4 regions of the Rhizobium sp. B230/85 genome follow, and region 4 is predicted to be linked to each of the others. Evidence: predicted binding sites of a transcription regulator. Region 4 holds the regulator's gene; each other region holds the start of a gene.

Region 1 (7,937 bases), 1.9 Mb from region 4:
GGCTCGGCAGCGACCGCGTCGACTGGAGCGCCTTCGGCCGCAGCTTTTGACGGAGCCACATCGGTAACGGCAGCCTCTGCTGCGCTTTCAGGCGCAACGTCTTTGGCGGCTTCCGGCTCGGCAACAGGAGCATCTTCCGAAACCGCTGCGGACACTTCCGCGACTGTTTCCGCGACGGCCTCTGACTGGGTCGCCACGGCAGCTTCGGCTTCAGCTGTCTCTGGGTGCGGCGTAGAGGATCCGTCGACTGGTGCCAATACGTTTGTCGCAGCGACTGGCGTAGCGTCCTGCTTGCTGAGGTGAATTGCAGCTTCTTCGGCCGGCACGGCATCGGCGCGATAGCCGAGGCCCTTCAGGATCTCTTCCATATCGTCGAGCGTAGCACCAAGAATGGACAGCATCGCCGTCGTCGTTGTGAAGCGCCGGCCATCATAGGCACCGTCCGGACGGGAAGGCTGGCCGGGCTTCCACTGCAGCAGCGGCCGGATAAGATCGGCAAGGCGCTCGAGAATGTCGATGCGCACGGCACGCTTGCCAAGGAAACGGAAGCCGGCGAGCTTGTAGAAGGTGCGCTCATAGGTCGAATCCGTGACCACGGATGTGCGGCCGGCAGCCAGGACCGGGATGAGATCGCCATAGCCCGGCTTGTCGATGCCGTCGTTTTTCAGCGCCCAGAGCAGGGTGATGAGCTCAGCCGGAGCCGGCTTCAGCAATGCTGGAACGAAAATATGATAGGCGCCGAAGCGGATGCCATAGCGGCGCATCGAGGCGCGCGCATCCTGGTCCAGCGACTTCACTTCTTCCGTGACATCGCGGCGGAACAGCACGCCGAGGTTCTCGACGACCTGGAAAGCCAGACCCTTGGCAAGGCCTTGCAGGTCTTCAGCGCGAGAGAGGTCGTCGAGCGGCTTCAGCACCGTCGAAATGTGATGATTGACGAAGCGCTCGATGCGGGCGGCAACATGTTCGCGCGCATGGCCGGTCAGCTGCTCGTCGGCAAGCAGGATGACGCGTGGGCGCATGATATGGTCGCTGCCGGTAAGCCGCGCCACGGGGTCGCCGAGCCAGCGCACCGAACCATCGGAGCCGATCGCCAGATCGCCGTTGCCTGCCGCATGAATGCGGGCAGCGCGCGCCTCGAATTCCAGACCCAGCGCTTTGAGCGACGCGTTCTGCACGGCTTTGGCGTCGGGACCGTCAGTCCCGCCGATAGGAGAGAACCGGAACCCGGTCAACTGCCCGACATGATGCCCTTCGACGAAGACATCTCCATTTACACTGATTTCAGCTTCCAGCATTGCATTCTCTCTCAGGCGCTTCATGAGCACAGATGTCCTGCGATCAACAAAGCGGTTCGTCAACCTTTCATGTAACGCGTCGGACAATCGATCTTCGATTTCCCGCGTCTTTTCTTGCCAGTGTGTCGGATCGGCAAGCCAACCGGGCCGATTCGAAACATAGGTCCAAGTTCTTATCTGCGCGATTCGCGCCGAAAGCGTGTCTATCTCGCCATCGGTCCGGTCGGCGCGCCGGACTTGCTCGGCCATGAAATCCTCGTTCACCGTGCCATGTTGCACGAGATCGGAAAACAGGGACGAAATCAAATCGGCATGTTGGGCCGGTGTGATACGCCGATAATCCGGCAATGCACAGGCTTCCCATAATTTTTCTACATTCGCCCGGCCGACGGCGAGGCGCGCAACCTCCGGATAACCGGTCAGTTGCTCCAAAGCCTGCTGGTCGACGGAAGGCAACGAACGTGTCAGCCCATGGATGCGCGGCGGCGCATCGAGGCTGAGCTTCAGCGCGGCGACGGAGGAAAAGTCGAGATCCTTCGTGCGCCATTGCAACACTTTGACGTTGTCGAACTGGTGGCTCTCGATGCGGCGAACGAGATCGGCATCGAAGGGATCGACCTGGCCGGTAACACCGAACGTCCCGTCGCGCAGATGGCGACCGGCACGGCCGGCAATCTGCCCGAGTTCACCAGGATTGAGATGACGGAACTGGTAGCCATCGAATTTCCTGTCCTGGGCAAACGCGACGTGATCGACATCAAGATTGAGGCCCATGCCGATGGCATCGGTAGCGACGAGGTATTCGACATCGCCGTTCTGGTAAAGCTCGACCTGGGCATTGCGCGTGCGTGGGCTTAGGGCACCGAGGACCACGGCCGCCCCGCCGCGCTGGCGACGGATCAGTTCGGCAATGGCGTAGACCTCATCCGCTGAAAACGCGACGATGGCGCTACGCTGCGGCAGCCGGGTAATCTTCTTCTGGCCGGCATAGGCAAGATGGGAAAGCCTTGGCCGCTCGACAACGGTAATTCCCGGCAACAGATGCTCCAGGATCGGCCGCATGGTGCCCGCGCCGAGAAGCAATGTCTCGTCGCGGCCGCGCAGATGCAGGATACGATCAGTGAAGATATGACCGCGCTCGAGATCGCCGGCGAGTTGCACCTCGTCGATGGCAACGAAAGAGGCCCGCGTCTCGCGCGGCATCGCCTCGACAGTGCAGACGGAGTAACAGGCGTTAGGCGGGGCGATCTTTTCTTCGCCGGTAAACAGCGCAACGTTCTTGATACCGACTTTCTCGACAAGCCGCGTGTAGACCTCGCGCGCCAGAAGCCGCAGCGGAAGGCCGATCATGCCATTGCCGTGCGCGACCATGCGCTCGATGGCGTAATGGGTCTTGCCGGTATTTGTCGGTCCGAGCACCGCGGTTACACCGCGACCGCTCAAAATCATGGGCTGCGAAGTCAGGGTCATTGGTCCATGCGAAGATGAGGCGCAGCAGCCTTCAGGGTCAGGAACGCTTGTTGTAAGCTTCCCCACAGATGACCAGCCTAGGTGGCAAAGGCAAGGCCCGGAAGGCAAAACAATTTTTTAGACACCCGGATAATACTGGTCATTTGCCACAGACGGGAAGCAAAGTGGCCTCGGACGACCTGCGGGAGCGGTTTGGAACGCCCCCGGAACAAAGAGGCTACGAATCGCTGACTCGCCCGGATTCATGATCCGTTCACGCCTAGATATCGTCACTACGCCGGCCAAAAGCACCAGATGATGAATCGTCGTCGGCGCCGACGTGACAGCATCTTCAGGGCGAGAGCAGCATCCAGCCATGAAAAACCGCTGAGCCGGCTATAAAATCTCCCCAATAAGCCATTGTCCCAAATAATCGAGATAGTTGGCGGGAACAACTTTATGTGAGCCGCGTTTATGGCATCAGCAAACAAATGCTTTCGAAGTGAAGGGAACTGACCATGCTCGGCACGATACTGCTCGTCGTACTCGTATTGCTCCTGGTGGGCGCACTGCCAAACTGGGGCTACAGCAGCAGCTGGGGTTATGGTCCTTCTGGTGGCCTTGGTCTCATCGTCGTCATCATTCTGGTGCTCGTCCTGATGGGGCGGATTTAATTCGTAATTTGTGCTAGACCAATATGGTCTATTATCTAGGGAGCAAGACATGAAAAAACTGATTATCGCAGTTGCACTCATCGGCACACTCGCATCGTGCACGCCGGAAGAGCGCGGCACAGCCATTGGTGCAGGCACCGGTGCCGTCATCGGTGGTGCCGTCACCAATAGCTGGGGCGGTGCTGCTGTCGGCGCCGTTGCAGGCGGCCTCGTCGGTAACCTGATCGGCCACTCGGAACGTCGTGGCTACTGCATCTATCGCGACCGTTATGGCCAGCGCTACGAAGCACGTTGCCGCTAAGCTTCGGCATGAAGTTGGAATTGGGCGCTTCGGCGCCCTTTTTCATGCCGTCAACACACTGTTGACGATGACGTGAACTTCAACCCCTTTCAATTCGGTGTTGCTGTACCGATATTGATGGAACGCGAGCAATATTGTTTGAGCCGGGCTACCGGGTGCTCGCCGAAAGGATCGACTTTTCCATGGTTGAACTCGTCACATATATCGCTGCTTTGGGTGTCATCGCTGCCGCTGCCGTTACCTCGACCGTTGCCGTGCGGGCGGCCCAGCGCAAGGAGCAAAGCCGGGTGCTCGTGCCTGTTCGCTCGCGCCCGCGGAATGCACGCCGCTAGCTCGCCACTTCATAGACGAAGATAAATCCGTCAGACGAAAAGCTGGCCGCCATTTGCCGTGATCGTGGAGCCGGTGATGAACCCGGCGTCATCGGCAACGAGGAATACGACGCAACGGGCAACTTCTTCCGGCTCCCCCAGCCTGCCAACCGGAATTTGCGGCAGGATATAACCGTTCATTACCTTTTCCGGCACCGACAGCACCATCTCCGTGCCGATATAGCCAGGGCAGATCGCATTGACGGTAATGTTCTTGGCAGCGCCTTCTTGCGCCAGCGCCTTGGTAAAGCCGATATCCCCCGCCTTTGCGGCCGAATAGTTGGCTTGGCCCATCTGGCCTTTCTGGCCATTGATCGACGAGATATTGACGACCCGCCCAAAATTTCTCTCCCGCATGCCCGCCCACACATGGTGCGTCATGTTGAAAAGACCGTTCAGGTTCGTATTCACCACCTCATGCCACTGCTGCGGCGTCATCTTGTGGAACATCGCATCGCGGGTGATGCCGGCGTTGTTGACCAGGATCTCCACCGGGCCGACGTCAGCCTCGACCTGGGCAATGCCCTTGCCGCAAGCCTCGTAGTCCGTGACGTCCCAGCGATAGACGGCAATGCCCGTCACGCTGTTAAAGGCTTCGGCTCTTTCATCGTTGCCGGCATAGGTCGCGACGACCCGATAGCCGGCATTGTGCAACGCCATGGAAATGGCGGCGCCGATGCCGCGGGTGCCCCCGGTGATGAGTGCTACTCTGCTCATAGTCCGTTCCCCAGTGCCGCTGCCTACCACGCAGCCCGCAGACCCCATGGCAGACTGTTTAAAACGCCTCGATACACATGGCTACCCCCATGCCGCCGCCAATACACAGGGTCGCAAGACCCTTACGTGCACCGCGCCGCTTCATCTCGAACAACAAAGTGGTCAGAGTACGGGCGCCCGATGCGCCAATCGGGTGACCGATGGCAATCGCCCCGCCGTTGACATTGACGATGGCGGGATCGAAGCCCAGTTCGCGGCTGATCGCGCAGGCCTGTGCCGCGAAGGCCTCGTTGGCCTCCACGAGGTCGAGGTCGCCAACCGTCCAGCCAGCTTTTTCCAGCGCCTTCCGCGAGGCCGGAATGGGGCCGGTGCCCATGATTTGCGGATCCACGCCCGCGGTTGCCCAGGAAACGATCCGGCCCAGTGGACGGATTCCACGACGTTCGGCTTCCCCCTCGCTCATCAGCACCGTTGCGGCAGCACCGTCGTTTAGCCCGGATGCGTTGCCGGCGGTAACCGTCCCCTCTTTGTCGAACACAGGACGGAGCCGCGCCATGCCCTCCAGCGTCGATCCGTGGCGGATGTACTCGTCGCTATCGACGGTCACGTCGCCCTTACGGCCGGCGATTGTGAAGGCCACGATCTCATCCCTGAAACGTCCGGCCTGCTGGGCTGCCTCGGCCTTGTTCTGGGAAGCGACGGCAAAGGTATCCTGGTCATCGCGGGACAGCTCAAACTGCTTGGCGACGTTTTCGGCGGTGATACCCATGTGATAGCCGTAGAATGCGTCGGTCAGGCCATCCTTGATCATCGTATCGACCATGGTCATGTCGCCCATCTTGGTGCCCGCGCGCAGGTGGGCCGCGTGCGGCGCCATCGACATGGACTCCTGGCCGCCGGCCACGATAATTTTCGCATCGCCAAGCGCAATCTGCTGCATGCCAAGCGCCACGGCCCGCAGGCCCGAGCCGCAAAGCTGGTTCACGCTCCAGGCCGTCGCCTCCTGCGGCACGCCCGCCTTCATCGCAGCCTGGCGCGCCGGGTTCTGGCCCTGCGCTGCCTGCAGCACCTGGCCGAGGATAACCTCGTCCACCTCGGCAGCCTCGATGCCGGCGCGCTGCAGCGCACCCCGGATTGCCGTTGCTCCCAGTTCGTGGGCCGGGACCGCTGCAAAAGCACCGTTAAAGGCGCCGACTGCGGTGCGCGCGGCACTGGCGATGACGATGGATGGTTGGCTCATGAAATCCTCCTCGAGAGCTGGCTCGGCCGGCGAAAACTGTCAAAGCCGGGCTCCCGAGTCAAACACGAAGATTTCAACCCTGCATGTTTTGTTTCAACATGCTGATGGACCGAAAAACCAACCTGCGGAAAGGGATTGCCGCAGCGCACAAACTGATTGTCACCGGCCTTCCTTTCCGTCTACACTCTTTGGTGGAGGAGTATCCATACAATCAGACGGGGTTAGGAGACTGATAATGGCAAAAAACGAGGGCCAGGTCGTAATAAAGAAATACGCCAATCGCCGCCTCTACAACACAGGCACCAGCACTTACGTTACACTGGAAGACCTGGCGGAGATGGTAAAACGGGGGGAGGAGTTTACAGTTCAGGATGCCAAAAGCGGCGATGACATCACGCATGCGGTATTGACGCAAATCATCTTCGAGCAGGAATCGAAGACAAACAATACCCTGATGCCAATTTCCTTCCTGCGACAGCTGATCGGCTTTTACGGCGATCAGATGCAGATGGTCGTACCAAGCTTTCTCGAGCATTCGATGAAGTCCTTCACCGAGCAGCAAGTCCAGATGCGAGAGCAGATGAGCAGCGCTTTTGGCGAAACGCCGCTCGCCAAGAACTTCTCGCTGCCGATCAAGATGGTCGAGGAACAGGTGCGCCGCAACACGGACATGTTTCAGCAGGCCATGGAGATGTTTGCGCCCTTCATGAAGTCACCGCCGAAGGAAACCCGCAAGGCCGAAGCCCGCGACATCGACGAGTTGAAGGAGCAGATGAAGGCGCTGCAGGCCAAGCTCGACAGCCTGTAACCGCGATCAGGCCGCAGCCACGGCTGCGGTCGCCCTCAGAGACCGATCGATACGTCGCGTCCCGCCGTGCGGATCGAGACCGCGAAACCGCCGATCACATCGATGAAGGCGGTGGTCATCAGGATGAAAAATATCTGCGTCGCTGCGTCGCGCACCAGCAGGAATTCCACCAGGAAAGCGATGAAAACCAGCATCGACAGCATGTGATTGGCGAGCGAGCCGACATTGCGGGTGGATTTAAGGATCTCGAAGAACAGCAGCGCCAGCGCGATGACGATGAAAAGATCGCCGAGCGCCATCTTCCAGGTTGCTCCCGACAGCATCGACAACATGATTACGTCGTTGCCGAGCGCCGCAATGCCGCCACCGCCCATCAGCCCGACCATGGCGAGATTGTAGAGCACGAACGGGATAACCATCAGCGGGAAAGCGGCAATCATGATCGACTAACTCCATCGTGGACGAACGGCCGCACAACCATAGCGCAAGTCGCATCGCTTTTAAACCTAGGCGAGAAAAGCAAAAAGGCCGGCCAAAGGCCAGCCTCAATACCGATATTGCAATCGCAAGAAATTATGCAGATTCTTTTGGCGTCAGAACCTGGCGACCGCGGTACATACCGGTCTTCAGGTCGATATGATGCGGACGGCGCAGTTCGCCGGAGTTCTTGTCTTCGACGTAGGTCGAAGTCTTGAGCGCATCAGCCGAGCGGCGCATGCCGCGCTTGGACGGGCTTGTTTTTCTCTTCGGTACAGCCATTTTCGTTACTCCACTGTGCGGGATAGACATGACAACGGCCAGCCAGGCGGCCGAAACGACATGCAATCGATTTCGGAATTTTGGCGCGCTTATACATCGGGGTTGGGCCTTTGACCAGTCCCTAGCCGCATTTTTTGCGGCAACGGCTAATTCAGGCATCAAGCCTCGTCTTCAGCGACGATCCAGGTTTCTTCCAGCGCCGCCGTCTGCCACTTCTGCCAGGCCGGATGGGCTTTCATGACCGCCATATAGCTCAATGTATCCTCAGCGACAACCAGGTCATAGGCTTCGAAGCGATTGACGACCGGCGCGAACATCGC
Region 2 (6,879 bases), 1.2 Mb from region 4:
ACGACGATCCTCAATTATGATAACGTCAGCGCCCGTATCGGCGCCAACGGAAAACTGTCGGTGGTGCGCGCCTGAGGGGTGCAGCCACGCCCGGGGCGTTGGCTTACGGGATGGACGACATGGCTTCGAGTGAGATGAAAGCACAGCTTCGCAAGGAACGGCTGGCGGCTCGCGACGCGCTGCCGGCGGATTTGCGGGCGCAAAAAAGCGCCACCATGGTGCGGTGTGGTGATGCGGAAATTCGCTTCGAGCCGGGAGCGGTTATTGCCGGCTTCCTGCCCATCCGCTCCGAGGCGGACATCCGGCCGCTGCTCGATCTGTTGCGATCGCGGGGCGCGCGGGTCTGTCTTCCTGTAGTTGTCGACAGGGAAACAATCGTCTTTCGCGAACTGGCAGATGCCCGTTCGCTTGTTCCCGGTGCCTTCGGTACGCTCGGCCCTGACGAGACCGCAGCTTTGCTCGAACCCGATATCCTGCTGGTGCCGCTATCGGCCTTCGACGCTGCCGGACGGCGGATTGGCTACGGTGGCGGCTATTATGACAGGGCGATTGCGCTTTTACGACGGAAAGGCCTCGCGCGGCGCCTGATCGGCATTGCATTCGATTGCCAAGAAGTGCCATCAGTACCCGCCGAGCCGCACGACGTTCCCCTTGACGCCATTCTGACCGAAAGCGGCCTTCGCATTTTCTGACCGGAGACCGACGTGGAATGAGACTGCTATTTCTGGGTGACATGGTTGGCAAGACCGGGCGCGTGAGCGTCTGGAACCGCCTGCCGGGGCTGGTGTCCGATCTCAAGCTCGATTTTGTCATCGTCAACGGCGAGAATGCGGCCGGCGGTTTCGGCATCACCGAAGAAATCTTCCTGGAAACCATCAATGCCGGCGCCGACGTGGTGACGACGGGCAACCATGTATGGGACCAGAAGGAAGCGGTTTCCTTTGCCGGCCGGCACGACCAGTTTTTGCGCCCGGCCAATTATCCGGCCGGAACGCCCGGACGCGGCTCCGGCCTCTATTATGCGCGCAACGGCGCCCGCGTGCTGGTCGCCAACATCATGGGCCGCGTGTTCATGCATCCCGAACTCGACGATCCCTTCAAGTCGGCCGAGGCCATTCTCGCTGCCTGCCCCCTGAAGGAGCAGGCCGATGCGATCGTTTTCGACTTTCATGCGGAGGCTACCAGCGAAAAGCAGTGCTTCGGACATTTCGTCGATGGCCGCGCCAGCTTTGTCGTCGGGACCCACACCCATGTGCCGACGGCCGATGCACAGATCCTCAACGGCGGAACAGCCTATATGTCCGATGCCGGCATGTGTGGCGACTACGACTCTTCGTTGGGCATGGAAAAGGAAGAACCGCTCAACCGGTTCATTTCGAAGATGCCGAAAGGCCGCTTCGAGGCGGCATCCGGGCCGGCGACGATATGTGGGGTCGGCGTGGAAATCTCCGATTCGACCGGGTTGGCGGAAAAGATAGCGCCGCTGCGGATCGGGCCTAGACTCGCTGAGACCGTTCCCTCGTTCTGGAACTGACCGATGATTAACTTATGAGCTAGCCCGGGCTGTCCGTTGACGGCCCGGGCTATTCTCGTTCAGGCAAACGTCAGATGACGCTTGACGCCGACGTCCGGCATCTTGTCGTCGTCGAGATTGGCCTTGGCGATCTCCCAGCCGAATTTCAGCTTGCTGCCGGTTGAGATCCATAGTTCTGCATCTTCGACATGCATCGCAAGCATCGTCAGGGTCGGGTCCTTCTTGCCGTCGTGATACCAGGCGGCGGTCACCGAACTCCAGTACTCGTCGATCTTTGCCTGGTCGGCGCGGACCTCGATCTTGCCGGCGAGGCTGGCGTGATAGTCGTGATCCTTGCCGACCACGCAGAAGCGGGCTCGGGCGCCGGTCTTGATGCTCTTGACGATGTCTGCATCGGTCTTGGTGTAGAACCAGATGGTGTTTGTCGTCGGATCGGCGTGCGGCGCCATTGGCTGCATGTGCATGTCGATGCCGTCGATACCCAGCATGCCGGCGTGCACCGCATCGATCTGCTCCCACAACTGCTTTGCCGGATGTTCCTGTGCTTCGCTGAAGCTGGCCATGGCCAATCCTTTCGATTTGATAATGCGTCCTGAAACGTGAGGTGGGCCACCTTTGTTCCTTCAGTCAACCTCCGGCGTGGCAGGGCTTTTCGCTTGAATGCCTGTGGCTTCGCACCTATAAGGCGCCATTCATATCAGAAGACTGAGCAGGGGTGCCATGGCTGGCCATTCACAGTTTAAAAACATCATGCATCGCAAGGGTCGTCAGGATTCCGTGCGGTCGAAAATGTTCTCCAAGCTGGCGCGCGAAATCACCGTCGCCGCCAAGGCCGGACTGCCCGACCCGACGATGAACGCCGCCCTGCGTCTCGCTATCCAGAACGCCAAGGCGCAGTCGATGCCGAAGGACAACATCGACCGTGCGATCAAGAAGGCATCGGGTAGCGAAGGCGAAAACTACGAGCAGATCCGCTATGAAGGTTACGGCCCCGGCGGCACTGCCGTGATCGTCGAAGCGCTGACCGACAACCGCAACCGCACCGCCTCGAACGTCCGCTCGACCTTCACCAAGGCCGGCGGTACGCTTGGCGAAACAGGCTCGGTCTCCTTCTCCTTCGACCACGTTGGCGAAATCACCTACAAGCTCGCGGTCGGCGATGCAGACAAGGTGATGGAAGCGGCAATCGAGGCGGGTGCCGACGACGTGACTACCGATGAAGAAGGCCACACCATCATCTGCGGCTTCGAAGCGCTGAACGAAGTCTCCAAGGCGCTGGAAGCAACGCTGGGCGAGGCGGAAACCGTCAAGATCGTCTGGAAGGCGCAGAACACAGTGCCGGTCGACGAGGAAAAGGCAGTGTCGGTGATGAAGCTTATCGACAGCCTGGAGGACGACGATGACGTCCAGTCCGTCTATTCTAACTTCGAGGTTTCCGACGAGGTCATGGCCAAGCTGTCGGCCTGACGTTTTAGCGGGCTACCGAGTTGATACACCCACCACCCGCTTCTGCGGAAGGTGGGTGTTTGTGTTTTGAGGCCAGGTCCGTTGTGGCAAGCTGGAGAAGTGGCCAAACCGTCGTCCATGCCCGAAGCCTCAGCGGCGACGGTGCAGGAAGTGGATCTCGGCGGTCTTGCGTCGCACCGGATCTGTCAGCGTGAAATTGCCGAGCCTGTTGTCCATCTCGCCCGCCTCTGAGGCGAGGCGATGGATTGCGGCGGTCGTCTCTTCCACCATGGCGGCGTTCTGCTGCGTCATGGCGTCGAGATCGGTGACGGCAAGGTTGATCTGCCGAAGTGTCTCGGCTTCCTCGTGTGTCGAGCGCATGATTTCGCGGATCTGAACGTTGATGTTCTCGACATGGGTGCTGATGCCGTCGAGTGCGACGCCGGCGCGTTCGACCAGCGCTACGCCGTTTTCGACCTCCCCGGTCGATTTCGCCAGCAGTCCAGCAATCTCCTTGGCGGCGCTGGACGAGCGCTGTGCCAGTTCCCGCACTTCGTGCGCGACAACTGCAAAGCCTTTGCCAGCTTCGCCCGCACGGGCCGCTTCGACGCCGGCATTGAGCGCCAGAAGATTAGTCTGGAAGGCAATGCCATCGATGACGCTGATGATCTGGTTCATCTGTCGCGACGAGCCCTGGATGGCTTCCATGGCGGCGATCGTCTCGCGCATGATGCGACCCGAGCCTTGCGTTTCGGCCTGTGCGTCGCGTGCTATGCGCTCGGCTTGCTCCGCGCGGGTGATCTGCAGACGGACGGCATCGGTGATGGCGCCGACCGCTCTTGCCGTCTCGGTGATCGAGGCCGCTTGGCGTTCTGTGCGGCCCGCAAGTTCGGTGGCACCGCCGCGCATCTCCTCAGAGCCGGAATGGACGGCCATGGAGTTGCCGCCGATCGCCGTCATGGTGTCGCTGAGCGTTGCCAGGGCCTTGTTGAAATTGACCCGAAGGCCTTCGAGTTCGGCGGGGAAGGCGGTATCGAAGCGGTAGGCGAGATCGCCGGCGGCCAGGTGGTGCAGACCCTCGTCCAGGTTTTCGACGACATCCTGCAGCACGCGGGCTTCCGCCTCGCGCTCCGTGAGCCTTGCCTGGCGCTCGGCTTCCGCGTTTTTATGAGCCTCGGCGCTGGCCGCCTCCAGCAGGCGCTGGTCAATGAGCGACTGGCGGAAGCGTGCAAGGGCCTTCGCCATCGTGCCGATCTCGTCATTGCGATCCTGACTGCCGATCTCGCTGTCCAGCTTGCCATCCGCGACATCGCGGGTAACAGCGGCCAGACGGGCAAGCGGCGCAAAGAGAAGCTTCATCACAAGGCCGGTTGCCAGCGCCACGAGGATGAGTACGCCGAAGCCGATGAGTGTCAGCAACTTGGCAATCGCGATCGAGCCGGCATTCAGTTCGCTCTTGAGCAGGCTCTCGACGATCAGGAAATGCTTGCCGCCGAATACGATCGGGCGGGCATAGGCGCGTGCCTCACCATCGGGACGTGTGAGATCGGCGACGCTGATATCGTTGCCGGCCAATGCTTCAGCCGCAAAACTATAGGCGGCGCCATCGACAGCTACGAGGTGTGCGGCTTCGTCGACGCCGATAACCGAACCGTCTTCCGAAACTACGACCGACCTCGCCGTGCTCGTGGCCGGGTTGCCCTTGGACAGGATGGAGGCGAGGATATCGTCGCGCACCTGGAAAATCATCACGCCCTTGGGTGCGCCAAGCTTGAGGATGGGGACGGCAAAGTAGACGGCGCCCTTCTGGGTCGCGGGGTCTACACGCAGGCCGGAAAAGGCGCTCGGGGCGGTGTCGTTGGTTGCCTTGGCGACGTTTGCGACAGCATCTGCGTAGGTTTTCCCGAGGCTCGATGCGACCCAGGCCGGGCTCTTGAGATTTTCTGCGAAGGCGGGACCCTTCTTGTAGGAATAGATCACCGCGCCATCCATGTCGGCAATCAGCAGGTCGCTGAAAGGCGAGCCCTGGAGGTCACGGCCAATTTCTGCCTGGGCGGTCTCGTGGCTGGAGTAATAGAACCCGCTGGGACCACCGGGCTTCAGAAGCTTTTCACGCTGGTCCGCCGGATTGGGGTTCTGGCTGACGAATACTTTCTGCAATTCCGCGCGGGCGTCGCCGGAGGTCTTCTCGATGGTTTTCCAGCCGCTTCTAAGGCTGGTGATCGTCATCTGTACCGCCTCGATGCGGGCGATCGAATCCGCCTGCGTGCCGATCTGCTGCAACTGGTCCTGCAGCATGTCGCCGCGGAAAACCAGCACGCTCTTCTTTGCCTCGAGCGCCTGATCGTCCGAAAGCCTGTTGCTGGCGATGTAGGCGAGGCCGTCGAGAACGGCGACGGAGAGGAGCGTCAGCAGCAGGAAGGTGGCGATCACCTTGAAGGACAGCGACTGGAACCGGCGAGACATGGCGTAACCTCTAGACTCTCGTCTCGTCCATAGCGCGAAACGATGTGCAGCGAAAAAGTTGTTAAACTGGGGTGCGGCCGCTGCCGAACCACCTGCGTAGGCAATATCGGGGAAGAGTCGGCAAAATGGCTTAATCGCACGTAAAGACGCGTGATGAATTATCGTGATGTTTTTGCTTTGTTCACATTTTTCTGGCACATGGTTGCCATGAACGGTAGGTTGACGACCATGCAGAACACGATTCGTATCATCGGCATAGATCCAGGCCTGCGCCGCATGGGCTGGGGCATCATCGACGTGCTCGGAAACTCCCTGCGGTTCGTCGCCTCGGGCACCGTGCTTTCGGATGGCGACATGGATCTGGCGTCGAGGCTCTGCCAGCTGCACGACGGGCTGTCAGATGTGGTGCACACCCATCAGCCCCATGAGGCGGCGGTGGAGCAGACTTTCGTCAACAAGGATGCTGTCGCAACGCTCAAGCTCGGCCAGGCACGCGGCATCGCCATGCTGGTGCCGGCAAGGGCGGGGCTCGCGGTCGCCGAATATGCTCCGAACGCGGTCAAGAAAGCGGTCATCGGCGTCGGCCACGGCGAAAAGCAGCAGATCCACATGATGCTGAAGATCCTGATGCCGAAGGCGGAGTTCAAGGGCAACGATGCCGCCGATGCGCTGGCGATCGCCATATGTCATGCCCATAATCGTGGTGGCAACCGCATGCGACAGGCCTTGCTGGCCGCCGGATAGCGTTTTGATACGTCACCACTACCAGAACCTGACGGATATCCCATGATCGGCAAACTCAAAGGCACCATCGAGGAAATCGGCGAGGACTATGCGCTCGTCGATGTCCACGGCGTTTGCTATGTCGCCTATTGCTCCAGCCGGACGCTGGCAAGATTAGGCGGCGTCGGCGAGGCCTGCGTGCTGTTCATCGAAACCTATGTGCGCGAGGACCAGCTGAAGCTGTTCGGCTTCCTCACCGTGCTGGAGCGGGAGTGGTTCATTCTGCTGCAGAGCGTCCAGGGCGTCGGGGCGAAGGTGGCGCTGGCGGTGCTGTCGACGCTGACGACCTCGGAGCTTGCCAACGCCATTGCCCTGCAGGACAAGACCGTCATTTCCCGAGCACCCGGTGTCGGCCCCAAGGTTGCGATGCGCATGGTACTGGAATTGAAGAACAAGGCTCCGGCGTTTGCAGGCGAAGCGCTGAACATGGGCCTCAAGCAGGAGATCGGCGAGGGCGTTGCCGCAGCGCCGGTGTCGGATGCCGTGTCGGCCCTTACCAATCTCGGTTACTCGCGTGACCAAGCCGCCAACGCCGTTGCCGCCGCCATGAAGACGGCGGGCGAGGGTGCCGACAGCGCCAAGCTCATCAGGCTGGGGCTGAGGGAACTGTCGAAGTGAGAATTCCTTGCCGCTCCCAAAACTCCTTGCTA
Region 3 (7,937 bases), on a different replicon from region 4:
CTGTCTTCATGCCGAGCGATGAGACGCTGATGCCCGACGCTGCCGAGTCCTGCCCGCCCGTCCGGCCCAGACTGTAGGGCGTGTCCTCATCCTGCGCATGATGTCGGCGTTGTCAGACCATAGTCTACCCGGACAGCGGGTGCCGTGAAGGAGACGCCAGCGCCAACGAGGATTGTTGTCTTATCCCGTGCCGACAATTCCGTGAACGCCCAGAGAGTGACGAAACGCACCGTGAGCGCTTTGAACCAAAAACCTCGCTATTTCTCGCCAGGCGCTGCCTTCCCGCCAAGATCGAATTTCCGGACCGGTCGATCAGGGTTGCAGGACAATTTCTCTCCTCAAACAGCTCGTCGGTTTTCGCATGGCTGCGCTGCAACAAAGTCTATTTAATGTGCGGCGAGATCGGCTATCTTCGTGTTCATGGAAGCGATGCTCCTCCTCCTCCCGCAAAGCTTCGAATTCAGGCGGCCCACTCCTCCTTCCGGGGACGCCTGTCGGAACAACGGCGCTCCTCCTCCCAAGCCGTTGTTCGGTTCTTTTCGAAAAGCCTGCCGCACCTCCTCCCGCGGCAGGCTTTTTCGTTTCAGGACCATCGCGTCAGAGGCCAAGAGCGAGTTGCGGTTCTTGAGCGCGGTCCTCCGTGTTCAGCGATGACAGGGTCACGCCCAGGAGCCGCACAGGACGTTTGAGCGGGAACACCGAGGCAAGCAGGATCTCTGCGGCCTCCAGCACCGTGTCGACATCCGAGACAGGCCCGGACAGGGTTTTGCTGCGGGTCGCCTGGCTGAAGTCCGAATATTTGATTTTCACAGTCACCGTCTTTCCCGTGATGGCATTGGCCTCACAATGGCGCCAGACCTTTTCCGCCAACGGCCTGAGCTCCGCCTTGGCCAGATCGAGATCGTCAATGTCCTCGACGAAGGTATCCTCGGCGCCAACGGATTTTCGGATCCGGTCGGGCCTGACCCGGCGTTCGTCGATGCCGCGAGCGATACCGTAGAAATAGGGCCCGGACTTGCCAAAATTCTGCTGGAGAAAGGCAAGCGACTTCGATTTGAGGTCAAGGCCGGTCTCGATGCCGTGCCGTTTCATGCGCTCGGCAGTTGCCGGCCCGACGCCATGGAATTTCTTGACGGGGAGGGTCTCGACAAAGCCCGGGCCATTCTTCGGGGTTATCACCGCCTGGCCATTGGGCTTGTTCAGGTCGCTTGCCATCTTGGCCAGAAACTTGTTGTAGGAGATGCCGGCAGATGCATTGAGGCCGGTGACAGCCTTGATCTTCGCGCGGATCTCCAGCGCAATGTCGGTGGCAATCTCCATGCCTTTCAGGTTCTCGGTCACGTCGAGATAGGCCTCGTCGAGCGACAGGGGTTCGATAAGGGCTGTGTACTCAGCAAAGATGTCCCGGATCTGCTGCGACACCTGCCGATAGACCTCGAAGCGTGGCGGCACGAAGATCAGCTCCGGACATTTCCGCTTGGCGGTCACCGAAGGCATGGCTGAGTGGACACCGAAGGTTCGCGCTTCGTAGCTTGCCGCCGCCACGACACCCCGGGCAGCCGATCCGCCAACGGCCAGCGGCCGTCCGCGCAGGTCGGGATTGTCGCGCTGCTCGACCGAGGCATAGAAGGCATCCATGTCGACATGAATGATTTTGCGGGTTGGGGATAACGTCACGTCGTTCATGGCGGCCATCTGGGATTGTCGGCGAAACAAAAAGAGAACATAGCAGTGTTTCGACCGATATCCAAGGCGATTGACGGTGACTTGCCCGCTTGAGGCAACCTGTGGGCCTAAGGGACGTTGAGCCAGGTGACATCAGCAACAGGAGATAGCCGCATGGCCGACGACAGCACCCTGAAGATCCGAGCCACCTTCGCGACCCGGGCCGCAGCCGATCTTGCAGTCGAGCATTTGGTTCAGCAGCACGGCATCGCAAGGCCTGACATCTTCATCCAATCGACCACCAATGAAAACACCGTCGGCACGTCGCCATCGGGCGGAGACCTTTCACACAACGAGGGCGCGCGAGACGATGCGCCGCTTGGCGGCGAAATCGAGGTGTCCGCCAATATCGCCTCCAGCCAAGTTGCGGTTGTCCAGCGCAGTCTGGGCGAGGCGGGTGCCATTCGCGTCTCGGGCCAATAGGCGCCCAAGCCTTTGCATGACCGTGGCGAGTGGCTCTTCGAATGGGGAGCGGGCCACATCGAGCCTTTCCCCCGAAAGATCAACCGCCTCCCGGTCGCATCCATGCCGCGACCGGCCGCGCCCGGCGTTTCGTCCAGGCACGCACCCACTGATTTTTTTCCTGAGGCCAAACACGGCGCAAAAGGGGGGTACGGCGCTGATTTGGCTCAAGAATCTTCTCCTTTGCTAAAATTGGAGGAGGATATTCCTATTTTGTACCGGCTTGACTCTCGCCGTTCGCCGGAACAGAACATGAACTTCAATCGATAAAACGGCATGACGTCGTTCTGATGACCCACGAACCGAGAGGATTGCGTGAACGATGACGGCTGCACGCGAGCACGTCATAGCCGATCTGCGCAGCCGCATCGCCGCCCTTGGGCGTGGCCCGGCGAAGCCATTGGAAAGCCTGCCCTTCGGTGTCGGCGAGATCGACGCCGTGCTGCCGGGAGGCGGTCTTGCGCGCGGCGCTCTTCACGAGTTTGCAGGCGGTGGCGCCGGGGCCGTCGATGGCGCAGCCGCCGCCCTGTTCGTTGCCGGGATTGCGGCCCGCACCAAAGGCAAGATCGTCTGGTGTCTGACGCGTCCAGACCTGTTCTTCCCGGCGCTGGCCCAAGCGGGCCTCGATGCCAACCGGGTCATCTTCGTCGAGGGCGATCGGCAGGAGGACGTGCTTGCGTCCATGGAGGAGGCCTTGTCCTATGGCGGCCTCGGCGCGGTCGTGGGGGAGCTCGTTCGGCTGCCGATGCTGGAAAGCCGGCGCCTGCAGCTGGCCGCCGAACAGAAGGGGAGCTTGGCCCTCGTCGTTCGCAGATGGCGCCGGCAGACGGAAGCCAACGACTTCGGTCAGCCGACCGCGTCGACCACGCGGTGGCGCGTCAGCGTGCTGCCGTCGGCGGCCTTGCCGGTACCCGGCGTCGGGCGGGCAACCTGGTTGCTGGAGCTGATGCGATCGCGGGCCGGCGCCTGTGCCGAATTTGTCGTTGGAGCGTGTGATGACCAGGGTCGTATCGATCTACCTTCCGGATCTGTCGACGGATCGCATTCGTCGCGCGGCCGATCCCGCCATTCCGGTTGACCAGGCCATTGCCGTGATTGCAAAAAGCGGATCGAAACGCTGGGTGTCGGCCGCCGACGATCCGGCAAGACGGGCAGGTGTGCGCATCGGCATGGCGGCCGCAAAGGCCCAGGCCCTGTTCCGGGGACTGCTGACGATCGAGGCCGACCCGCGGGCCGGCGCTGCGGCTCTCGAGCGGATCGCGTTGTGGGCATTGACCCAATATTCGCCCATCGTCGCCGTCGATGCCGAAGACGGTATCGTCATGGACACGGAGGGTGCCGACCATCTGAAGGGTGGAGAGCGTGCCATGCTGACGGGCATCGCCAATCGGTTCGCCGCCAGGGGTCTGACGACGCGTGTCGCCATAGCCGACACATGGGGTGCCGCGCACGCCTGCGCACGGGCGATCAAAAGGGAGACGGTCATCATACCCAGAGGCGAGACCCTGCGCGCCGTCGAGCGCTTGCCCGTCTGCCTGTTGCGGCTCCCGGACAAGATCATCGGGGATCTCAGGACCCTCGGCTTTCGCACGATCGGGGAGCTCTCCATGACGCCGCGCGCGCCGCTGACGCTTCGCTTCGGGCCCGAGATCGGGCGACGCCTTGACCAGATGTTCGGTCGTGTCCGCGAGCCGATCGAGCCCATCAGGAGCCCTGGACAGATTGCGGTCGCGCGCTCTTTCCAGGACCCGATCGGTGCGGCAGAGACGATAGACAAATATGTCGGGCGCCTGGTCGTCGAGCTCTGCGCCGAACTTCAAAGACAAGGGCTGGGGGTCCGGCGCGCCGACCTGATCGTCGACACGGTCGACAATGCCCGCCAGGCCATTCGTGCCGGAACGGCAAAGCCCGCAAGGAACGTGGCCTGGCTGACCAAGCTGTTCAAGGACCGCACCGAAAGGATCGATCCCGGTTTTGGCATCGAGAGGCTGACCCTGGTCGCCGTCATGGCGCAGCCGCTCGAGGAGACCCAGACGGCATCGTCGTTTGTCGAGGACGGTGACGGCGATATCACGCCGCTTGTGGACATCTTCGGCAATCGCGGCCAGCGGGTCTACCGTCTGGCACCGGTCGCATCCGACGTCCCGGAGCGCAGCGTCCGGCGTATTGCTGCGACCGCTGACGATATCGACGTCTTCTGGTCGCATCAGTGGCCGCGTCCGGTCCTCTTGCTTGCCCATCCGGAAGAGGTCGAGGTGATCGCGCTGCTGCCCGACCATCCGCCGGTATCGGTGACGTGGCGGGGCAAGCGACGGCGGGTCAAACGCGCCGACGGGCCCGAGCGCATCTTCGGCGAATGGTGGCAGCGCACGTCCGAATGGGCGGCGGTTCGCGACTACTTCACCGTCGAGGACGACGCCGGCGAGCGTCTCTGGATTTTCCGATCCGGCGACGGTGTCGATGGCGGGACCGGATCCCACGCATGGTATGTCCACGGAATTTTCGCATGAGATATGCCGAGCTGCAGGTGACCACGCATTTCAGTTTTCTAAGGGGCGCCAGTTCGGCCCACGAGTTGTTTGCAACCGCCAAGGACCTGGGCATCGATGCGATCGGGGTCGTCGATCGCAACTCGCTTGCCGGCATCGTCCGTGCACTCATAGCCTCGCGCGAAACAGGCGTGCGGCTGGTTGTCGGATGTCGCCTCGATCTGGCGGACGGCATGTCGATCCTCGTCTATCCGACCGACCGCGCCGCCTATGCCCGGCTGACGCGGCTCATCACCCTGGGAAAGGCAAGGGGCGGAAAGAACAACTGCGTTCTGCATCTGGACGACGTCGCGATGTATGCCGATGGCCTGCTCGGTATCCTGGTCCCGGACCTTGCCGACGAGACGTGCGCCGTCCAGCTGCGCAAGATGGGCGACGTCTTTGGGGATGGCGCTTACCTCTCCCTGTCGCTGAGGCGCCGCCCCAACGACCAGCTGCGCCTGCATGAGCTGTCCAACATGGCCGAACGCCTCAAGGTCAAGACCGTCGTTACCAATGACGTGCTGTTCCACGAGCCGGGCAGGCGGCAACTGCAGGATATCGTTACCTGCATCCGCAACAACACCACCATCGACGCGGTCTGGTTCGAGCGGGAGCGTCATGCCGACAGGTTCCTCAAGCCGCCGGAAGAGATGGCGCGTCTGTTCCCGCGCTACCCGCAAGCGCTGCGGCGAACCATGGAGATCGTCGAGCGCTGTCGATTTTCGCTGGAGGAATTGACCTACCAGTATCCGCTGGAAGCCATCGTTCCTGGAAAGTCGGCGCAGCAATCCCTCGAGCACTATGTCTGGCAATGCGTGCCGGATCGCTATCCGGAAGGCCTGCCGCCAAAGACGCTGCAGATCGTCCGCCATGAGCTCGATCTTATTCAGAAGATGGAATACGCGCCGTATTTCCTGACGGTCTTCTCGATCGTGCGGTTTGCACGAAGCAAGGGCATCCTTTGTCAGGGGCGCGGCTCGGCTGCGAATTCGGCCGTCTGCTACATTCTTGGCGTCACCTCCATCGATCCCGAAACCAACGATCTGCTGTTTGAGCGCTTCGTCAGCCAGGAGCGGGACGAACCGCCGGACATCGATGTCGATTTCGAGCACGAGCGGCGCGAGGAGGTCATCCAATGGATCTACAGGACCTATGGCCGGGAGAAGGCGGCCCTCTGCGCGACCGTGACACGCTACCGCGCCAAGGGGGCGATCCGCGATGTCGGCAAGGCGCTGGGCCTGCCGGAAGATCTGATCAAGGCGCTGTCGTCCGGCATGTGGTCGTGGTCGCAAGAGGTGAGCGGCCGAAACGTGAAAGAGCTCAATCTCAATCCGGACGATCGCCGGCTGGTGCTGACCCTGCAGCTGGCTCAGCAGTTGATGGGAGCGCCCCGCCACCTCGGACAGCATCCCGGCGGCTTCGTGCTGACGCGTGACCGCCTCGACGATCTCGTCCCCATCGAGCCGGCCAGCATGAAAGACCGGCAGATCATCGAATGGGACAAGGACGATGTCGAAGCCTTGAAGATGATGAAGGTCGACGTCCTGGCGCTCGGCATGCTGACCTGCATGAGCAAGGCCTTCGATCTCATCCGCAAGCACAAGGACGAAGACCTGGATCTGTCGACGATCCGCCAGGAGGATCCGGCGACCTATGCGATGATCCGCAAGGCCGACACGCTCGGGACGTTTCAGATTGAGTCCAGGGCCCAGATGGCGATGCTGCCGCGTCTGAAGCCGAGGACATTTTACGATTTGGTCGTCCAGGTTGCCATCGTGCGCCCGGGGCCGATCCAGGGCGATATGGTCCATCCCTATCTGCGCCGTCGCGAAGGCAAGGAAAAGGTCGAATATCCCACCCCGGAACTGGAAGCCGTGCTCGGCAAAACGCTGGGCGTGCCGCTGTTTCAAGAATCGGCGATGCGGGTCGCGATGGTCTGTGCCGGGTTTACCGGCGGGGAGGCCGACCAATTGCGCAAGAGCATGGCGACCTTCAAGTTCACCGGGGGCGTGTCGAGGTTCAAGGACAAACTGGTCTCGGGCATGGTGCGAAACGGCTACACCGCCGCGTTCGCCGAAAAGACCTTCAGCCAGCTCGAGGGGTTCGGATCCTATGGCTTTCCGGAATCGCATGCGGCTTCCTTCGCGCTGATCGCCTATGCGTCCAATTTTGTGAAGTGCCACTTCCCGGACGTTTTTTGCGCGGCCCTTTTGAACAGTCAGCCCATGGGCTTTTATGCGCCCGCCCAGATCGTCGGCTGTGCGCGTGCCCATGGCGTCGAGATCCGCCCCGTCTGCATCAACCAGTCGCGCTGGGACTGCACGCTGGAACGGATTGGCGATACGGGTCGCCATGCTGTCCGGCTGGGCATGCGGATCGTGAGAGGCCTGGCTGTCGCCGACGCCGCCCGGATCGTTGCCGCGCGCATGAACGCAGAGTTCGGTTCCGTCGATGACCTGTGGCGCCGGTCTGGCGTACCCGCCGCCTCGCTGGTCGAGCTTGCGCAGGCCGATGCGTTCCGGCCGGCCCTGAAGCTCGAGAGACGCGATGCGCTCTGGGCGATAAAGGCGCTGCGCGACGAGCCGCTACCCTTGTTTGCCGCTGCCGCTGCACGCGACATGCAGGCCATCGCTGAGCAGCGCGAGCCCGAGGTCGCGCTCAGGCAGATGACCGAAGGCCATAACGTGGTGGAGGACTACGGCCATACCGGGCTCACGCTTCGCGACCACCCAATCGCCTTTCTCAGAAACGATCTGGCAAAGCGCAGCATCGTGACCTGCGAGGAGGCCATGACCGCCCGGGACGGACGATGGGTCATGACGGCGGGCCTGGTGCTGGTGCGGCAAAAACCGGGCTCGGCCAAAGGCGTGATGTTCATCACGATCGAGGACGAGACCGGTCCCGCCAACATCGTCGTCTGGCCGAAGCTGTTCGAAAAGCGGCGTCGAGTGGTGCTGGGAGGCTCGATGATGGCGATCAACGGGCGAATCCAGCGGGAAGGCGATGTCGTCCATCTGGTTGCCCAGCAATTGTTCGACCTGACGGGGGATCTTTCCGGCCTTGCAGACCGGGAGATCGAGTTCAAATTGCCGGCGGGTCGTGGAGACGAGTTTGCCCATGGTTCTGCTGGCGGTGGAGATTCACGCGATCGGGCACCGCCACCGAAACCGCGGGACATTTTTGTACGCCCCTTCCGAATTCCGCATGGCCCGGTCCATG
Region 4 (7,937 bases):
GGTCGTCGAAATCCTTCTTCTGCGCAGCCGTCGGCAGTTCGCCGTAGAGAAGCAGGTAGCAGACTTCCAGGAAGTCACCCTTTTCGGCCAGCTGCTCGATAGGGTAGCCGCGATGCAGCAGAACGCCTTCGTCACCATCGATATAGGTGATCTTGGATTCGCACGATGCGGTCGAGGTGAAGCCGGGGTCGTAAGTGAAGGAAGCGGTATTCTTGTAGAGTGCGCCAATGTCGAGGACGCTCGGACCGATGGTACCGGCCTTCACCGGCAGATCGACAGTCTTATCACCCCAGGTCAGTTTCGCGCTTTGTTCCGTCATGAGAGCCTCCAAGATTTGGCGGGTTGGTGCCTTAAAAAAGCACCAAAGGGTTAAGCGTCTAAAGATTAGCTATATGATCCAGAGGCTAATGCCAAGTTACCCTGACCGGTATTTGTGCATCGCGGTATCAACTTTTGGGCAGCGCCTCCGCCATGACTGCGATGCCTTTAAAGCCCGATCTGCGGCATTCCAGAAGCGACGTTCCCGCGGGACGCATTTCAATCGATTTCAGTTGAATTGTTCGAGCAAAGGTTGCAAAAATACCCTGGGCTTGAAGATTGCGAGCGGGGCTGACTGGCGAATGGCAGAGTTGGACGCGCGCGAGAGGCAAGGTCATCGCCAGGTATTTCTCGGCCTCGCCGAGCGTTCGCGCGCTACTGTCAACGCCGTTGCCAAGCTTGGACGGATGCCTGCCCGCACGCAACACGCCGTGCCGTGGCCGAAGCGCGCTGCCCTTTCGCTCAACGGGTGGCGAATCGCAACCGCGGGGATGATTGCCGAAGAGGCCGCCCACGGTCGCGCAATGCTGTTTGCGCCCGTCTACATCGGCTGCGGAGCCATAATCTGGTTCGAGCTTCCGGGCAATCCGCCGGTGACGGGCATTGCGGCGGTCTTCCTGGTGCTCGCCGCCGTCTGCCTCCTGAAACACAATCTGAGCCCAACGTTGCGGCATCTGGCGTTCGCAGCGGCGCTGGGCCTGCTCGGCATGCTTCTCGCTGAATGGGAGACATGGCGAGCGTCGACGATCATGCTGGACTCGCCCGTGACTACCACCATCACCGGTCAGGTTCAGCGCCGCGAAGTGGACGACAAAGGGCGGTGGCGCTACGTGCTGGATCTGCTGGCGACAGACGCGCCTGTCGTTCGGCGGCCACCGGAGCAGATATCCCTTCTCGTGCGCGGCCAGGATGTACCGTTCGAACTCGGAGATGTGGTTGAGGGCAGGGCCCGGTTGAGCCCGCCAGCCGGCCCGGCGCTGCCCGGCCTCCACGATTTTGCCTTCACTGCCTATTTCGAAGGCACCGGTGCCAACGGTTTCTTCTACGGTACGCCGCAACTGATGATGGCCAGCGTCGACGACACCAGCGAGCGAACGACGCTCCAAAGGACCGACCGCTGGCTGACTGGGCTGCGCGGCCATATCGGCGACCGAATCCGCTCGATCCTGCCCGGCGACACCGGCGCCTTCGCGGCTTCGCTGGTCAACGACGAACGTCGGGCGATTTCGCCTGAAACGACGGATGCCCTAAGAGTGTCCGGCCTCGCTCATATCATTGCCATCTCGGGACTGAATATGGCTTTGTCGGCCGGTATCTTCTATGTCGGCCTCCGGCATGCACTGAGCCTGTTTCCCGGATTGGCGCAGGCTTTTCCGACCAAGAAAATTGCAGCCGTCGGTGCGCTGATCACCGTCACCGCCTATTATTTCATTTCCGGCTTCGGTGTATCGGCCGAACGGGCCTTCATCATGATGGCGATCATGCTGGTCGCGGTGCTGTTCGACAGACCATCCTTCAGCCTGCGCAATGTCGCCCTTTCGGCTATCGCCATTCTAGTGCTCTCGCCGTCGCAGATCCTCGGCCCGAGTTTCCAGATGTCCTATGCGGCGACCATCGCCCTTGTATCCGGCTATTCGCTATGGAAGCGACGTCCGCCCCGCGAGCGGCGGTTTGCTGCTTTCCGGGCACCGATGCCGGTGCGGGCGGTCAGCCGCTTCTTCACCGGCATCGCCATGACGTCGTTCATCGGCGGCGCGTCGACGGCAATCTTCTCGATCGAACACTTTCACCGGCTGGCGACCTATGGCCTCGTTGCCAATCTCGCCGCCATGCCGGTGGTGTCATTCATCGTCATGCCGGTCGGCATGCTTGCCATGCTGATGATGCCCTTCGGCCTCGACGGCGTGTTCTGGCTTGTCACCGGTTGGGGACTTGATATCGTCATGGTCATCGCAAAGACGGTGGCTGCATGGGGCGGCAATGTGCCCTTCGCGCGCCTGCCTAGCGGACTTTTCCCGACCATCATTGCCGGCTTCATGCTGATGACGGTGCTGCGAACGCCCATGCGCCATGCCGGCGCGTTGCTGATTGCGGCCTCGGTGACTTTTGCCGCCTTCCAACCGTCTCTCCAGAAATCGGAACTGCTGATTTCGGAGGATGGCGAACTGGTCGCCATGTTCCGGCAGGGGAGACTCGAGCGCAATCGTGAGCGCCCCCCGGATTTCATCTATCAGCAATGGCAGCGAGCCCTGCCGGTGTCAGAGGATACGCCGCCGCAAATGCTGCCGCCGGACAACTCGACCCCGCCCCATTCCGTTCGTGGCCGCCCCTCGACCCGTATGGATGCGGAGCATCAGGCCACATTGCGATCAGCAATGGAAACTGCTCTGGACAATGCGGTCGACGGCGGGTTTGCCTGCCATGGTCGCGATTGGTGCGTTGCCATGCTCGAGACGGGCGCGATGCTGGTGACTATCTCCGATGCGGCTTATCTGGGGCCGGCCTGCGATACCGCCGACATTGTCATCACGCCGGTCAAACTTCGCCTTGATCTCTGTCGGTCCGGTGCAGTGCTCTACACCGGCGCATCGCTACGCAAAACAGGTTCCATCGAGGTCAACTTGATATCTCCTGAGCCAAAGTTCATCACCGCGTTCAGCGCCCTTGACCGTCCATGGGAGAGGCATCGAGCCTATGACTGGCGAAAGCCGGCCTTCACCGGTACCGATGCCACGTCACCGGTCAGTGATACCGGCGGATAAGTCCGACAAGTCGCCCCTGGATCTTTACCCTGTCCGGGCCGAAGATGCGGGTCTCGTAAGCCGGATTGGCTGCCTCGAGTGCAATGGAGGCACCCTTGCGCCTAAAGCGCTTGAGCGTTGCTTCCTCGTCATCGACGAGGGCGACAATAATGTCGCCGGGGCTCGCCGTACTGGCATTGCGGATGATGACCGTATCGCCGTCGAAGATGCCGGCCTCGATCATCGAATCGCCTCGCACTTCGAGCGCGTAATGCTCGCCGGCGCCGACCATATCGGCGGGGACCATGATGTCGTGGGTGTTGTTCTGGATCGCGGCGATGGGAACACCGGCGGCGATGCGGCCCATGACCGGCAGCGAGACGGAGCCGCTGCGGTCGTCGACTGCGGGCTTTGTCGGCGCTGCGGCGACCGCCGGCGTCTTGCCAAGGCTGCCTTCGATGACGCTCGGCGAAAAGCCGCGCCGTGGCTGCGCATTCGGGTTATAGGCCTCGGGAAGCTTGATGACCTCGATGGCACGCGCCCGGTTCGGCAGGCGGCGAATGAAGCCGCGTTCCTCCAGTGCCGTGATCAGCCTATGGATACCTGATTTCGACGCCAGATCCAGCGCGTCCTTCATTTCATCGAAAGAAGGCGGCACGCCGGACTCTTTCATTCGTTCGTGAATGAAGAGAAGCAGTTCCTGTTGCTTGCGCGTCAACATCGTTTTTCGTGCTCCAAGTGCGAAACAAAGCCAGAACGGACACTATATGTTCCATATGTGTTCCGCAAGTGACTAAATCTTTGTGAACGCCGTTGGAATAATCGCATTTTTGGAAGATCATGTCGCGCTGCCGTCGCTGACGGCTTCGCAGGGTGGAGACAAACCATGACAGCAGCCTATCCAATCGACCATCTGGTCCTGCCGACCTGCGATATAGCCTCTGCGCGCCAGCGGCTGAGCAAGCTTGGCTTCACTGTCGCTGCCGATGCACGGCATCCCTTTGGTACTGAAAATGCTTGCGTTTTCTTCGCCGACAAGACCTATCTCGAGCCACTCGGCATTGCCAGTCTCTCGGAGTGCGAGGCGTCGGCGCTGGCCGGCAATGTCTTCGTCGCGCGCGACCAGGCTTTCCGGTTTCGCGTCGGCGACGATGGTTTTTCCTCCATTGCCTTCGCAACCGGCAATGCTGAAAGCGACCAGCAGCGCTTTCGCGACCGCGGGGTCTCGGCCGGCAAGATCCTCGAGTTCGAAAGGCCGATGCGCATGCCGGACGGGTCCGAATCGATTGCCGGCTTTCGCCTTGCTTTCGCCGCAGATTTGCGTGCCCCGGATTTCTTCGTTTTCACCTGCGAGCGCATTAATGCGATGCCGACGGATCGCAGCGCGCTGGAGAGGCATCCGAACGGCGTTCTCGGCATTTCGCGCATTGTGCTGTCCTGCGCCAGCCCGGAGGCGTTTTCCGGGCTCATCAGCCAAGTTGGCAATGGTGCCGCAATCGCTCCGCATTCCTTTGGCATCACAGCATCGGCAGCCAATGTGGAAATCGACATCTTGAGCGGCGAGGGGATGGAGGCCTTCTATGAGGCGGCGCCATCCGGTGAAGATGCGGGCCTGCGGGGGCGGGCAATCGTCTTTGCGGTTCGCGATCTTTCCGTGACAGAAGCGCATTTGGCTGGTAACGGCGTGACCTACACACGCAAGAGCAACACTATTCTGGTGAAGGCCGCTCCCGGGCAGGGGGCATTGTTTGCCTTCGAGGAGACAGCATGAGCCATTCGACAAATTCGGACGTGGTCGCCGGCGAAGGCCCCGGCAAGGTCACTTTCTCCAACAGCAAGCGCCTCTCGCTGATTGCCGGTCCCTGCCAGATGGAGAGCCGCGATCATGCCTTCACGATAGCCGGCAAGCTCAAGGAACTCTGCGCCTCGCTTGGCATCGGGCTCGTCTACAAGTCGTCCTTCGACAAGGCCAACCGCACATCCCTGTCCGCCCAGCGTGGCCTTGGGCTGGAAGCGGCTCTGGAGATCTTCGGCGAGCTGAAGAAGGAATACGGTTTCCCGGTGCTCACCGACATCCACACGGAGGAGCAGTGCGCCCTTGTCGCCAAGACCGTGGATGTCCTGCAGATCCCGGCCTTCCTGTCACGCCAGACCGATCTTCTGGTCGCTGCCGCCAGGACCGGCCGCATCATCAACGTCAAGAAGGGTCAGTTCCTCGCCCCCTGGGACATGAAGAACGTGCTGGCCAAGCTTAACGACAGCGGTAACCCGAACATCCTGCTCTGTGAACGCGGCGCATCCTTCGGCTACAACACGCTGGTCTCCGACATGCGCTCGCTGCCGATCATGGCGGCGATGGGCGCTCCGGTGATCTTCGATGCTACCCACTCCGTGCAGCAGCCCGGCGGCCAGGGCGGGTCCTCCGGGGGCCAGCGCGAATTCGTGGAAACCCTTGCCCGCGCGGCCGTTGCCGTCGGCGTCGCCGGCGTGTTTATCGAAACCCACGAGGACCCCGACCATGCGCCGTCCGATGGCCCCAACATGGTGCATCTGAAAGATATGCCGAAGCTGCTCGAAAAGCTGCTGGCATTCGACGCCATCGCCAAGGCCTAGCATCTGCGGGAGCGTTCAACAGGCTGACATGATCTTGGTTTAGTCGGCTATGACGTTCCCTCATTCGAAGCGCGTGATGGCATTGTAATTGTCACGCCTTCGATTTAGAGATTTCAATCGATTATAACCAGCGAGCAGGAACCAGCCATGACCGCAATCACCGACATTATCGCCCGCGAGATTCTCGACAGCCGCGGCAACCCGACTGTCGAAGTCGACGTATATCTGGAAGACGGCAGCATGGGTCGCGCCGCAGTCCCGTCGGGCGCCTCGACAGGTGCCCACGAGGCAGTCGAATTGCGCGATGGTGGCTCGCGTTACCACGGCAAGGGCGTCGAAAAGGCTGTAGAAGCCGTCGATACCGAGATTTTTGAGGCCATCGGCGGTCTCGATGCTGAAAACCAGATCCAGATCGACAACCTGATGATCGAGCTGGATGGCACGGCCAACAAGTCCCGCCTCGGCGCCAACGCCATCCTCGGCGTATCGCTCGCCGTCGCCAAGGCCGCCGCCCAGAGCGCCGACCTGCCGCTCTATCGCTATGTCGGCGGCGCCTATGCCAGCCTTCTGCCTGTGCCGATGATGAACATCATCAACGGCGGTGCCCATGCCGACAACCCGATCGACTTCCAGGAATTCATGATTCTCCCCGTCGGTGCAGAAACCTTCTCCGATGCCGTCCGCATGGGCTCCGAAGTTTTTCACGTGCTGAAGAAGGAACTGTCGGCCCAGGGTCACAACACCAATGTCGGCGACGAAGGCGGTTTCGCACCGGGCCTGAAAAGCGCGCCGGAAGCCCTGGACTTCATCATGAAGTCGATCGAGAAGGCCGGCTATCGTCCCGGCGAAGACATCTACCTCGGCCTCGATTGTGCTGCGACAGAGTTCTTCAAGGACGGCAAGTACGTTCTCGAAGGCGAAGGTCGCACGCTGGAGCCGGGCGCCATGGCTGAATACCTTGCCGAACTCGCTGCCAAGTACCCGATCCTGTCGATCGAAGACGGCATGTCCGAAGACGATTGGGAAGGCTGGAAGACGCTGACAGAGCTGGCCGGCAAGACCACCCAGCTGGTCGGCGACGATCTGTTCGTTACCAATTCCTCGCGCCTTCGCGACGGTATCAAGATGGGCGTTGCCAACTCGATCCTCGTCAAGGTCAACCAGATCGGCACGCTGACCGAAACGCTCGACGCCGTCGAAACGGCCCACAAGGCCGGCTATACAGCCGTCATGTCGCACCGCTCTGGCGAAACCGAGGATTCGACGATTGCCGATCTCGCGGTCGCCACCAACTGCGGTCAGATCAAGACCGGCTCGCTGTCGCGCTCGGACCGTCTTGCCAAGTACAACCAGCTGATCCGCATCGAGGAAATGCTCGGTCCGCAGGCCCGCTACGCCGGCACGTCCATCCTGCGCGGCTGATACCAGACGCATTCGCTTTTCTACCAACCGCGCCTTCGGGCGCGGTTTTTTAGTCGATTTCGCAACACGGTCAACGGACGGTTAATCTCTGCCGTCTAGTGTCGCTCACACGGGTACAGCGTATGGGCAAACGGCATGTGGACAAAATATCATAAGAAGAAGCGGCTTGGTCACCTGGTGCTTCCAGCCATCACCGTCGCCTTCGTATCCTATTTCGGCTACCACTGCGTCCATGGCGATTACGGCCTGCGGGCGACCGAAGTATTCGAGCAACAGCGACTGGCCCGCTCCAAGGATCTGGCCGATCTCGTTGCCAAGCGACAGCACCTCGAAAAGGAGGTTGCCCTGCTCAGCGACGGATCGCTCGACAAGGACATGCTTGATGAAAAGGCCCGTTACCAGCTCGATTATTCCAAGGCCGACGAAATCGTCATCTTCAACAAATAGCGCGATTAACTGAATTTCAGTTAATCGGAGATTTTATTTATTTTTCAGTGACTTATATCGAATACTAGCCATGCGTTTATGGCATTGCTGCATCTGTTAATCTTCCCTATGTTACGCGTCACCATTGATCGATGCTTATCACACAGGGGAGGGTTGAATGGCGCCGAAAATCGCGTCCGTTTCCAACCGGAAAACGTCCAAGTCAGCACGTGTTGAAACCAACGGCGGTCCTATAGCCGATTTCGATCGCGACGAAGAGCTGAAAGCCTACCGCGAAATGCTGCTCATCCGGCGCTTCGAGGAAAAGGCCGGACAGTTGTACGGCATGGGGTTCATCGGCGGATTCTGTCACCTCTACATCGGCCAGGAAGCTGTCGTCGTCGGCATGCAGATGGC

Evidence for each region. The regulator LexA, encoded in region 4, represses DNA repair genes until DNA is damaged. The targets are predictions, from matches to a motif close to TGTTCNNNNTGTGTTCNG.
Region 1: a site for LexA is predicted at 2,973-2,990, ahead of J5289_RS01155 (helicase-related protein). Genes of this name have one in related genera too.
Region 2: a site for LexA is predicted at 5,614-5,631, ahead of ruvC (crossover junction endodeoxyribonuclease RuvC). Genes of this name have one in related genera too.
Region 3: a site for LexA is predicted at 1,709-1,726, ahead of dinB (DNA polymerase IV). Genes of this name have one in related genera too.

The regions. Positions count from the first base shown of each region.
Region 1 covers NZ_CP072156.1:230,141-238,077, forward strand. Annotated here, with positions in the region: gene J5289_RS01155 (helicase-related protein) at 1-2,768, opposite strand, end outside; gene J5289_RS01160 (DUF3309 family protein) at 3,266-3,421, shown strand; gene J5289_RS01165 (YMGG-like glycine zipper-containing protein) at 3,471-3,722, shown strand; gene J5289_RS01170 (hypothetical protein) at 3,905-4,054, shown strand; gene phbB (acetoacetyl-CoA reductase) at 4,085-4,810, opposite strand; gene J5289_RS01180 (acetyl-CoA C-acetyltransferase) at 4,869-6,050, opposite strand; gene phaR (polyhydroxyalkanoate synthesis repressor PhaR) at 6,286-6,858, shown strand; gene J5289_RS01190 (hypothetical protein) at 6,894-7,298, opposite strand; gene rpmF (50S ribosomal protein L32) at 7,432-7,617, opposite strand; gene J5289_RS01200 (glutathione S-transferase family protein) at 7,776-7,937, opposite strand, start outside.
Region 2 covers NZ_CP072156.1:3,265,485-3,272,363, reverse strand. Annotated here, with positions in the region: gene J5289_RS15765 (HAD-IA family hydrolase) at 1-75, shown strand, start outside; gene J5289_RS15760 (5-formyltetrahydrofolate cyclo-ligase) at 120-692, shown strand; gene J5289_RS15755 (TIGR00282 family metallophosphoesterase) at 710-1,534, shown strand; gene J5289_RS15750 (pyridoxamine 5'-phosphate oxidase family protein) at 1,594-2,097, opposite strand; gene J5289_RS15745 (YebC/PmpR family DNA-binding transcriptional regulator) at 2,255-3,001, shown strand; gene J5289_RS15740 (methyl-accepting chemotaxis protein) at 3,131-5,446, opposite strand; gene ruvC (crossover junction endodeoxyribonuclease RuvC) at 5,675-6,190, shown strand; gene ruvA (Holliday junction branch migration protein RuvA) at 6,233-6,847, shown strand.
Region 3 covers NZ_CP072157.1:622,359-630,295, reverse strand. Annotated here, with positions in the region: gene dinB (DNA polymerase IV) at 598-1,686, opposite strand; gene J5289_RS20960 (hypothetical protein) at 1,840-2,148, shown strand; gene J5289_RS20955 (ImuA family protein) at 2,510-3,265, shown strand; gene J5289_RS20950 (DNA polymerase Y family protein) at 3,183-4,697, shown strand; gene J5289_RS20945 (error-prone DNA polymerase) at 4,694-7,937, shown strand, end outside.
Region 4 covers NZ_CP072156.1:2,105,166-2,113,102, forward strand. Annotated here, with positions in the region: gene gltA (citrate synthase) at 1-319, opposite strand, end outside; gene J5289_RS10275 (ComEC/Rec2 family competence protein) at 621-3,080, shown strand; gene lexA (transcriptional repressor LexA) at 3,061-3,780, opposite strand; gene J5289_RS10285 (VOC family protein) at 3,946-4,830, shown strand; gene kdsA (3-deoxy-8-phosphooctulonate synthase) at 4,827-5,672, shown strand; gene eno (phosphopyruvate hydratase) at 5,820-7,094, shown strand; gene J5289_RS10300 (septum formation initiator family protein) at 7,230-7,541, shown strand; gene pdhA (pyruvate dehydrogenase (acetyl-transferring) E1 component subunit alpha) at 7,699-7,937, shown strand, end outside.